One region of the Arthrobacter sp. AG1021 genome, then DNA from elsewhere that is predicted to be linked to it. Evidence: riboswitches for the same ligand, from Rfam matches in the RefSeq annotation. Region 1 holds a riboswitch; each other region holds the start of a gene.
The links. A riboswitch is a leader RNA that binds a small molecule or an ion and turns the genes downstream of it on or off. The one in region 1 is predicted to bind thiamine pyrophosphate.

Region 1 (3,202 bases):
CGCTGGATCCGCTGCGGGGATTTGTCGCGCCGAACCGGTGGATCATTGCCGGGCTGGCCGCGGCACTGCTCGCCGCGCATGCAGGATTCGTCCTGCTCGTCCGCTCCGTGGCGATCCCTTGGCAGGTGGGCGCAGAGGTGGAAATCTGGTATCGGCAGGTGCTTGAAATCCGCTCGCTGCGCGTAGTCGCCGGCGCGTTCGTGGCCATGCCAATGATGGGATACCAGTTGTTCGCCGAATTCTCCCTGTTCGGCCTGCTGGTCTTCTGTGCGCCGGCGGTGCTGGCGCTGCCGCGCCCGCAAGGTTCGATGCGGCCGGAGACCAGTGACGCGGGCCGCCGATGAGCGCCCAGATCACCGTTGACCTGGACTCGGCGCTGCCGCCCTATGAACAGATCCGCGCCCAGGTGGCTTCGCTGATTTCGCTGGGCGAACTGGCCGCCGGGAGCAGGCTGCCCACGGTGCGCGCGCTGGCCGCCGATCTGGGTGTGGCCGCCGGCACCGTGGCCCGCGCCTACAAGGAACTGGAGGCCGAAGGACTGATCTCCTCGCGCCGCCGGGCGGGCACCGTGGTCAATGAGCTGCCAGGGCAGCCAGCGCTGGACGAGCACCTGGTCGAGGCAGTGGACAGGGTCTGGGCGCTGGCCGCGGAGCTGGGGGTGGACGCGGCGACGGTGAAGGCGCTGGTTGCGCGGAGGACGCGATAGCTCGGTAACCCTGTCACCACCGCATCATTTCCCGAGCAGCCGGGATTCGGTTGACGGTGTCCGCCCCTCTTTGTAGGCTCAGCCTAAGCTCACCGCAATGCTTGGAATGGATAACCTGTGGATCCGGTTTCGATTTTGATCGTCTGCGTTTTGGTCATACTTTGCGCGCTGCCGTTTGCCATAGGCGCCATGCGCAGTCTCGACCGACGAGCCGACGACCTCGAAGGATCTGACCCGGAAATCTCCAGGGCACTTCGAGAAGCACGGAAGAATATCGATCGCGGCAGGGGCTACGAAGATCCGAGGCTCTAGCGGCCGGCACGGGCCGGCCAACTTCCAACGGCGTTAAGGATTTGTCCTTGCGAAGATATCTGCGTACCCTCGGGATCAGTGACACGGGGTGTCGGAGAAGCCGACTGAGATGAGACCCGTTGAACCTGAACTAGGTCAAGCTAGCGGAGGGATGTCGCATGACTCTGCCTATTGTTGCCCGCAATTACCGGGAACAATCCCCCTTGGTGTTCTGCCTGACAAACACCGTGGTTACCAACTTCACCGCCAATGTACTGCTGGCTTCCGGCGCGGCCCCGGCCATGACTGACCTGCCCGGGGAAGCCGGGCCGTTCGCCGCGGCCGCCTCGGCCGTGCTGGTCAACCTGGGCACGCCCACCACCGAGCAGCTGCGCGCCATGGAAGAAGCCGTCGACTCGGCGAGCGCCGCAGGCACCCGCTGGGTGCTGGATCCGGTGGCCGTCGGAGCGCTGCCGGTCCGCACGGAATTCGCCCGGCGCATCGTCGCCCGCCGCCCCACTCTGATCCGCGGCAACGCCTCGGAAATCATGGCGCTGGCCGGCTGGGAGTCCTCCGGCCGAGGTGTGGATTCGCTGGACAGCGTGCAGGAAGCCATCGCCGCCGGGCGTGAGCTGGCAGTGAAATACGGTTCGGTGGTCGCGATCTCCGGCGAGGCGGACGCCATCATCGACGCGCAGCGCACCGTGCTGGTGCACACCAACGGCATCGGCCTGACCCGCATCACCGGCGGAGGCTGCGCCCTGGGTGCGGTGTGCGCGGGCATGCTCGCGGTGCATGAGGACCCGTTCGAAGCCGCCGTGGCGGCCCATGGTTACTACGGCCTGGCCGCCGAAAAGGCGCTGGCCGCCAGCTCCGGGCCGGGCAGTTTTGCCGTGGCCTTCCTCGATTCCCTGGCGGCCGTTGAGCCCGCCGCACTTGAGACCCTGAACTGTGAGGAAAAGACCTATGCGTGATCTCGGAGCCTACCTGGTGGCCAACACCGCCAGCTGCAGCCCGCATAGCACCCTTGAGGTGATCGAGGCAGCCGTGGCCGGCGGGATCCAGTGGATCCAGCTGCGCGCCAAGGAGGAAAGCGCCCGCGAGTTCTTCGAGCTGACGCTTGCGGCCGTAAAGCTGACCGAGGGCAAGGCGCAGCTGCTGGTCAACGACCGCATCGACGTATTCCTGGCGGCCCGCGCCGCCGGGGCCGCGGTGGCCGGCATCCACATCGGGCAGAAGGACGTGCCGGTGTCCCTGGCCCGCCAGCTGATCGGCGAGGGCATCATCGGGCTCAGCGCCTCCACGCGGGAGCAGATCGCCCAGGCCAACCTGGATGCCGAGTTCATCGACTACCTGGGTGTTGGCGCGGTGCGCGCCACCCCGACCAAGAAGGACCACCCCACCCCGCTGGGCCTGGACGGCTTCGCGGAACGCACCGGCTGGACCGCGCTGCCCTGCGTGGCCATCGGCGCGGTGACCGCCGATGACGCCGCGGCCATCCGCGCCGGCGGCGGCGCCGGGATGGCCGTGGTGCGCCCGGTCTGCCAGGCAGATGATCCGCGCAGCGCCAGCGCCCAGCTGGTTTCCGCCTGGGAGGCGGCCAGGTGAACATCCTTTCCATCGCGGGCTCCGACCCGTCCGGCGGCGCCGGCATCCAGGCCGATCTGAAGGCCATTGCCGCCAACGGCGGCTACGGCATGGCAGTGATCACGGCGCTGACCGCGCAGAACACCCGCGGGGTCAGCGGAGTGCAGGCCATCGACGGGGATTTCGTCACCGCGCAGCTTGAAACGCTCAGCGCGGATGTGCGCATCGACGCGGTGAAGATCGGCATGCTGGCAAACCAGGAGATCATCGGCGCTGTCGCCGCCTGGCTGGATACCGTCAACGCCCCGGTGGTGCTGGACCCGGTCATGGTGGCCACCAGCGGCGATGCCCTGCTGGAGGACGCCGCCGCGCTGTACCCGCTGCTGGCCCGCGCCACCGTGATCACCCCGAACACCGCCGAGCTCGGCGCGCTGCTCGGCGAAGCCGCCGCGCAGGACTGGGAGCTCGTGCTGGAGCAGGCCCGGCGTCTGGCCTCCGCCCACGACGTGCTGGTGCTGGCCAAGGGCGGGCACCTGGCCGGGGCGCAGTGCCCCGATGCGCTGGTCTCCGCCGCCGGGGTGCTGGCCGAGTTCAGCTCCCCGCGCCTGGCTACCAAAA
Region 2 (3,202 bases), on a different contig from region 1:
CCGCTGTGACAAGTATTGTTTTCTTCCGGTGGACGAAATATGGTCGGCGTAATGCTGTTTCTGTGACCTTTTGGATGTACCTGTGAAGAAGTTCTTGTTCCCGTTGTTGACCGGGGTGCTGCTGCTCAGCGCCTGCACCACACCCGTATCCAAGCTCGAAACCGTGGAACAGCAAGGACCTGGAGGATACGACTCGGCTTGGGAAACAGAACAGCATGGCTACGATGAAGACCCCTACGCGAAGTACTACCAGGAAGGCGTGCCGATTTTCTCGGAGCTGCAAACGCAGGTTTTGAGACCCAGTCCGATCTTCGGTGATCTTGATACTCGTGAGGATGTGGACGATTTTTCCATGGGCATTTCGGGATTTTTCCGATCCACGACCGTCACGGATGAAAATGGCGAGCAGGAGGTTACCAACGAATCGACGTCCATGAGCGGAACCGCAGAAGAAGCGGGTGCGTAGAGGGTTGAATTTGGCTGCTGGGGTGTAGGACGCGCAGCCGTGCAGGTATTCATCAACGTAGATTTTCCAGAGATTGGCATGGAGCCAACGTTCGAGATGCCAATGACCTGTAACGTCCCCGCCGCAACCACATACGGCGAGTTTGAGATCGATCGGTCCACCGAGAGCTATTACATTGTGGTCTCCGGTGATCCCGAAACGATTGGATCCTACGAACTCAACCTGTACCGAAGCGATGGCAGGTGAGCGAATGAAGAAAGTGCTGCCTATCCTCGGTGCTGTCATTCTTGCGCTCACGTCGTGCACGACTCCGGTCTCCGAGCTTGGCCCGCTCGATCGGGAACCGCCCAGGGAGCCATCGAACAGTCCGCAATTCCAGCAGCCCGTCGAGGAAATGTCCTCTGAGGAGATCGTCAATCGTCAAGAAGTTGCGCTGCACTACCCGCCGCTGATGTATCTGGCCATGACCGGATTTTTTGCGGACCCTGCTGCCACGGAACGCATGGGATTCTGGCAGGGCGAAATCGAGCAGCGCGGCTACCACGGGTTGGTTGCATGGGCTGCCCAACGCTTTCAATACCAACAGGGCGGAACCCTTGCGCCTGAAGAGTTCTCTTTGGAAACGGATGGCTTGCCGGGCCCGTATCTGATCAAGTACACCTGTTCAGGCTCGGGCCGGACCGACGTTCGAATCAAGGACGGGCCAAAGATGCTGCGGCAAAAAATTGTCCAGTGCTCGACAGATCCGAATGTCGTGGAATTCGAACTTGACGAGAAAAATATCGCGAATCTGGTCATCGAGCTGATCCCGGAGCTCTCGGCTCCGGCGGGTTTTGAAGTCCAGGTCATCCAGTAGCTCCGGAAACACCCGGCGAAGACACGTGTTCGGCCGTCCCGGACGGCTTGTGGTACTAATGGGACGTAGTGACACGGGGTGCCGCCATGCGGCTGAGATAAAACCCGTCGAACCTGATCCAGTTAGCACTGGCGAAGGGAATGTCCTGGATACCTCGATGCCACGCATCTACGCCGGGGTCCCGTTCGCCTTGACACATCTTCAAGGAGTTCGAGCACCATGAACGCACACGCAGCAACCGACACCGCAGCATCCACCACCACCGCACTGCCGCTCAAGGAACAACTGGTGCTGGTCACCGGCGGCGCCCGCGGGCTGGGCGCGGCCATCAGCGCCGCTTTTCTGGACGCCGGGGCGAAGGTCGTCGTCAACTACCGCAGCTCGTCGCAGGCGGCCGAGGAACTTGCCGCCGCATTCCCCGGACAGGCGCTGGCATTGCAGGCCGACGTGCGCGACGCCGCCGGGCTGAAGGACCTGGCCGCCGCCGCGGCCGAGCACTTCGGCCGCCCGATCACCACCTTGGTCAACAACGCGCTGGTGGATTTCTCCTTCAACGCAGATGCCCGTTCCAAGGCAGACGAGCTGTCCGCCGAAGAGCTCACGGCCCAGTTCGCCGGTTCCGTGCTCGCACCTGTCGCCGCGATCCAGGCAGTGCTGCCGAGCATGCGCCAGGCGGGCTTCGGACGCATCGTCAACATCGGCACCAACCTGTTCCAGCACCCAGTGGTCCCGTACCACGACTACACCGCGACCAAGGCGGCGCTGCTCTCGCTGACCCGCACCTTCGCGGACGACCTGGGCCCGGAAGGCATCAACGTCAACATGGTTTCCGGAGGCCTGCTGCGCACCACGGATGCCTCGGCCGCCACTCCTGAAGAGGTCTTCGACCTGATCGCCTCCGGCACCCCGTTGCGCCGGGTGACCTCGCCGGCCGAGCTCGCCGACGCGGTGCTGTTCTTCGCCTCGCCGCTCTCGCGCGGGGTGACCGGACAGAACCTGATCGTCGACGGCGGCCTGGTCAAGGGATGAGCGCATCGAGGAAGCAGGCCCGGTTCAACCTGTTCATCTACGGCGCGGGGCACCACCAGGCGGCCTGGCGGGCGCCGGATTCCCCGGCCGAGCGGCTGGGCGAGACCGGGTACTACGTGGAACTGGCGCAGCTGGCCGAACGCGGCCTGCTGGACGCGGTGTTCCTGGCCGACGGCCAGGCCGTCTCCCCGGAGGCCGCGGCGGCCGGACCGACCTGGTTCTTCGAACCGTTCACGCTGCTGTCCGCGTTGAGCCAGCACACCAGCCGGATCGGCCTGGTCTGCACGGTGTCCTCCAGCTTCTACACCCCGTTCCACGCCGCGCGCATGCTGGCCAGCCTGGACCGGCTCTCCGGCGGCCGGGCCGGCGCCAATGTGGTCACCAGCATGTGGGATACCGAGGCGCAGAACCACGGGCGCGAAACCCTGGGCGACCATGCCTACCGCTACGGCCGCGCCGACGAGTTCATCACGGTGCTGCGGGGGCTGTTCGGATCCTACCCCTCAGCGGCGGTGCGGGCCGACCGCGCAGGCGTGTTCACCGACCCGCGGCAGCTGTCGGCCATCGACCACGCGGGCGAGCACTTCGGTGTGCGCGGGCCGCTGAATATCCCCGACGGGCCGCAAGGCTCCCCGGTGCTGTTCCAGGCAGGGGCCTCCGCCCAGGGGCGCGAGCTCGCGGCGGCCCATGCCGAGGCGATCTACGCGGTGGCCGCCGACCGGCAGATGGCGCTGGACTACGCACAGGACGTGCGGTCCCAGGCCGCCGCGGCCGGGCGCGATCCGCAGGCCCTGGCCATCATGCCGGGGCTGGTCGCCTACGTGGGCCGCACGCTGGAGGAGGCCAAGGAC
Region 3 (3,202 bases), on a different contig from region 1:
GCCCGGTGCTGATGCTGTGCGGGAAACATGACCACGTCACCGGTTTCGCCGATCCGCGCAGGCTCGCGGCGAGGTATCCATCGGCCGAAATCGTTGTTGTTCCTGCGGCGGGGCACAACGTGCACCTTGACCAACCAGATATTGTGGCAGAGGAAATTACCGGCTGGGCCAAGGCGGTTTCTGCCTTCGCTGTGTCGTGAGTTGTGACAGTCCGAGATCCCCGGGCCCGCTTTTACGGCGCAGATGAGTCGTTACTTGTTACCTATCCGTGCTTCTCTGTGGCATCTCACAAGGAGAAAATAACGAGACAACACGCGGAGTATTCCGCAGCTGGGAGGAGTGGCAATGTCTGAGATGCTCGTTCTTCGCAATTGGACCAGCGTGGAGGAAGTCCCTGAACTCCTGGATGTTTGGCGCAACTCGGTGGAGGGAGGACGCGACTTCCTCTCGGCCGCCGATGTGGACGCCGTCGCCAACGCCCTCGAAGCGGTCTACTCCCAGCGCGTCTCGGTGAGGATCGCCCAGCTGGGCCAGGAGATCGTCGGCTTCGCCGCCTGGAGCCAAACGCAGATCGAGCTCTTATGGGTGCGCCACCACGACCGCCACCACGGTGTGGGCAGCGCGCTGCTGAAGGACATCCTCACGCTGTGCCCGGCGACCTGCATCCAGATCAATGGGCAGAACGCGAGCACCCTGTCGTTTTTCCTCGACCACGGTTTCGAGGTTGAAAAGGAAGCCGAGCACACCGACCCGCTGGCCCGGATCCAGCTGCGCCATGTCCAGCTTTCCGCCCCGGACGTGTCACGATAGATCCATGAGCGAAAACACCCGTGAACTGCGTGAAGTCAAAGTCGAACGAGTCGAATCCAGGAAGTACCGGGCGACCAGCGCCGAGAGCGGCGCCAGTTTGGAGTTCGGCCAGGGCGAGGGGCTGCTGACCCCGGTGGAGCTGCTGCTGGCGGCCATCGCCGGCTGCTCGGCCATCGACGTCGACGTGGCCACCACCCGGCGCAGCGAACCGGAGAAGTTCGAGGTCGCCGCCAGCGGCTACAAGCTGAACGAGGACGGCGCCGGGCGCATGGACGACATCACGATGTCTTTCGACCTGAAGTTCCCCGACACCGACGAGGGCCGCAAGGCCGCCGGCATGGTCGAGCGCATCGTGAAGCTCTCCCATGACAAGTACTGCACGGTCTCGCGCACCGTTGAGCTGGGGGCCAAGGTCGCCAGCGAGATCGTCGACTAGCGGACATCCAACCGCGGCGGGAAGCCGGCAGGGAGCCGGCGCGTCACTACGCCGCATCACAACATAGCCAACATGCAACTGCCCGGTGCAGCGGCTCTGGATGCGGATTCGGGAAGACCGGATCCGCACGAGCGCTGCCCGGGCAGTTGCGCGTGCGCGGCCGCGCCGGGGACCAGCCCCAGGTTGCGGATGGCGCAAGCCTAACGCTGGGCCAGGACCTGGAAGGTGATGGTTCCCTCGGCATCCACGTTCGCGTCGAGCACCTTGTCATCCAGGGCGTCGGTGACCAGCTCGTCGAGGAAGACGGGGCTGCCCTCGCCCTGGATCACCTGGTCCGCCGGCTGCGGGCCGTCGACGACCCGCACGGCGAAACGCTCGGTCTGCTGGCCGTCGGTCTCCTCGGCGGGCTGGATGCGGAGCCCCGCCTCGGTGTCCTCCGTCTGGTTGGTGACCAGCGAGGTCACGATCGCATCGGCCTGATCGGTCAGTGTCAGCACTGTGTTCTCCTTCCGGTTGCGGTGCCGCCCGGTTCCGGGCGCCTTCACGCCACGCTTCCCTACGAGCCGGGGCGCGGGCAAATGAATTCATGGATCTTTGAGGATTTACCCATCCGGCACCTTGGAACGACGCGCCCAGGACCCCCGGACCGCCGCCGCCGCGCGCAAAGATGACGCGCCCGCGGCGCACAGTTGGCATTTGTGGTGCAGCTCATGCCTATAATCGCTTCAACTCCGCGGGAGCCTGAACCGACCAGGCTGAGAGGGCACCGAGCCGACCGCTACACCTGATGCGGGTCATGCCGCCGTAGGAAGGAAGTGCCTTCGTTGCACGTTGCCATCATCGGGGCCGGGATCATCGGCCTGTCCACCGCCTTCGAACTGCGTTGGCGCGGCTGCGAAGTCACCGTCATCGACCCGGACTCCGGGCAGGGGGCAAGCCGCGCCGCCGCCGGCATGCTCGCCCCGGCCGCCGAAACCACCTGGGGCCACGGAATCCTGCATGAACTGCTCGGCGCCTCGAACCAGGCCTACCCGGATTTCGTGCAGCGCATCGAGCAGGCCACCGGACGGCGCCCGGACTACCTGGAGAATGCGACCCTGGTGGTCGCCGCCGAACCGGCCGACCGCGACGCCCTGCACGAGCTGGTGCAGCTGCAGACGTCCCTGGGCTTCAGCGCGCAGACCCTGCTGCCCAGCGCCGCCCGCCGGCTGGAACCGGCGCTGGCCAGCAACATCGCCGGCGCGGTGCGCTGCGCCGGGGACCACCAGATCGACCCGCGCTCCGTGGTGGCGATCCTGGCCGGGCACCTGGACGCCCAGCTGGTCCGCGAACCGGCCGTCGAGCTGCTGCAGCGTGCCGGGACCACCCACGCGGTGCGCACCGGCAGCGGCCGGATCATCGAGGCGGACCAGGTGGTGCTCGCCGCGGGCCTGGGCACCGTAGCCGGGACGCCGGAACTTCCGCTGCGCCCGGTCTACGGGGACATCTTCCGGCTGCAGGGCCCTGCGGGCCCGCGGCTGCTCACGCACACGGTGCGCGGGATCGTGCATCGCGACCCGGTCTACCTGGTGCCGCGCGCGGACGGCTCGCTGGTGCTGGGCGCCAGCAGCCGCGAGGACGGCAACGAGGCGGTCAACATCGGGCAGATGCACAAGCTGCTGGACAACGCCCGCCGCCTGGTGCCCGGGATCGTCGACTGCTCGCTGAACGAGGTCATCGCCCGCGCCAGGCCCGGCACTCCCGACGACCGGCCGCTGATCGGGCGGCTGGATGACGGAATGGTGCTCTCCACCGGCTATTCCCGCCACGGGGTGCTGCTCACCCCGTTCGGCTCCTCGCTGACCGCGGACCTGGTCCTGGGCCAGCCGCCGCACGCGGAGCACGCCCGGGCCGTGGACCCCGCGCGCTTCAGCGGCGGGAGTGCGCCGGACCCGGCAGGACTTTCCCGAGCTGAAA

Region 2: linked by a shared signal. The riboswitch ahead of DFO58_RS14630 (3-oxoacyl-ACP reductase) and the one ahead of thiM (hydroxyethylthiazole kinase) in region 1 are both predicted to bind thiamine pyrophosphate.
Region 3: linked by a shared signal. The riboswitch ahead of thiO (glycine oxidase ThiO) and the one ahead of thiM (hydroxyethylthiazole kinase) in region 1 are both predicted to bind thiamine pyrophosphate.

Annotation. Positions count from the first base shown of each region.
Region 1 covers NZ_RBLB01000011.1:15,029-18,230, forward strand. Annotated here, with positions in the region: gene DFO58_RS15335 (hypothetical protein) at 1-344, shown strand, start outside; gene DFO58_RS15340 (GntR family transcriptional regulator) at 341-706, shown strand; TPP riboswitch at 1,093-1,187, shown strand; gene thiM (hydroxyethylthiazole kinase) at 1,177-1,971, shown strand; gene thiE (thiamine phosphate synthase) at 1,964-2,605, shown strand; gene thiD (bifunctional hydroxymethylpyrimidine kinase/phosphomethylpyrimidine kinase) at 2,602-3,202, shown strand, end outside.
Region 2 covers NZ_RBLB01000010.1:229,397-232,598, reverse strand. Annotated here, with positions in the region: gene DFO58_RS14645 (hypothetical protein) at 83-466, shown strand; gene DFO58_RS14640 (hypothetical protein) at 506-712, shown strand; gene DFO58_RS14635 (hypothetical protein) at 717-1,322, shown strand; TPP riboswitch at 1,387-1,480, shown strand; gene DFO58_RS14630 (3-oxoacyl-ACP reductase) at 1,542-2,351, shown strand; gene DFO58_RS14625 (NtaA/DmoA family FMN-dependent monooxygenase) at 2,348-3,202, shown strand, end outside.
Region 3 covers NZ_RBLB01000006.1:407,798-410,999, forward strand. Annotated here, with positions in the region: gene DFO58_RS02150 (alpha/beta hydrolase) at 1-200, shown strand, start outside; gene DFO58_RS02155 (GNAT family N-acetyltransferase) at 346-810, shown strand; gene DFO58_RS02160 (OsmC family protein) at 815-1,246, shown strand; gene DFO58_RS02165 (Fe-S cluster assembly protein HesB) at 1,447-1,743, opposite strand; TPP riboswitch at 1,970-2,074, shown strand; gene thiO (glycine oxidase ThiO) at 2,062-3,202, shown strand, end outside.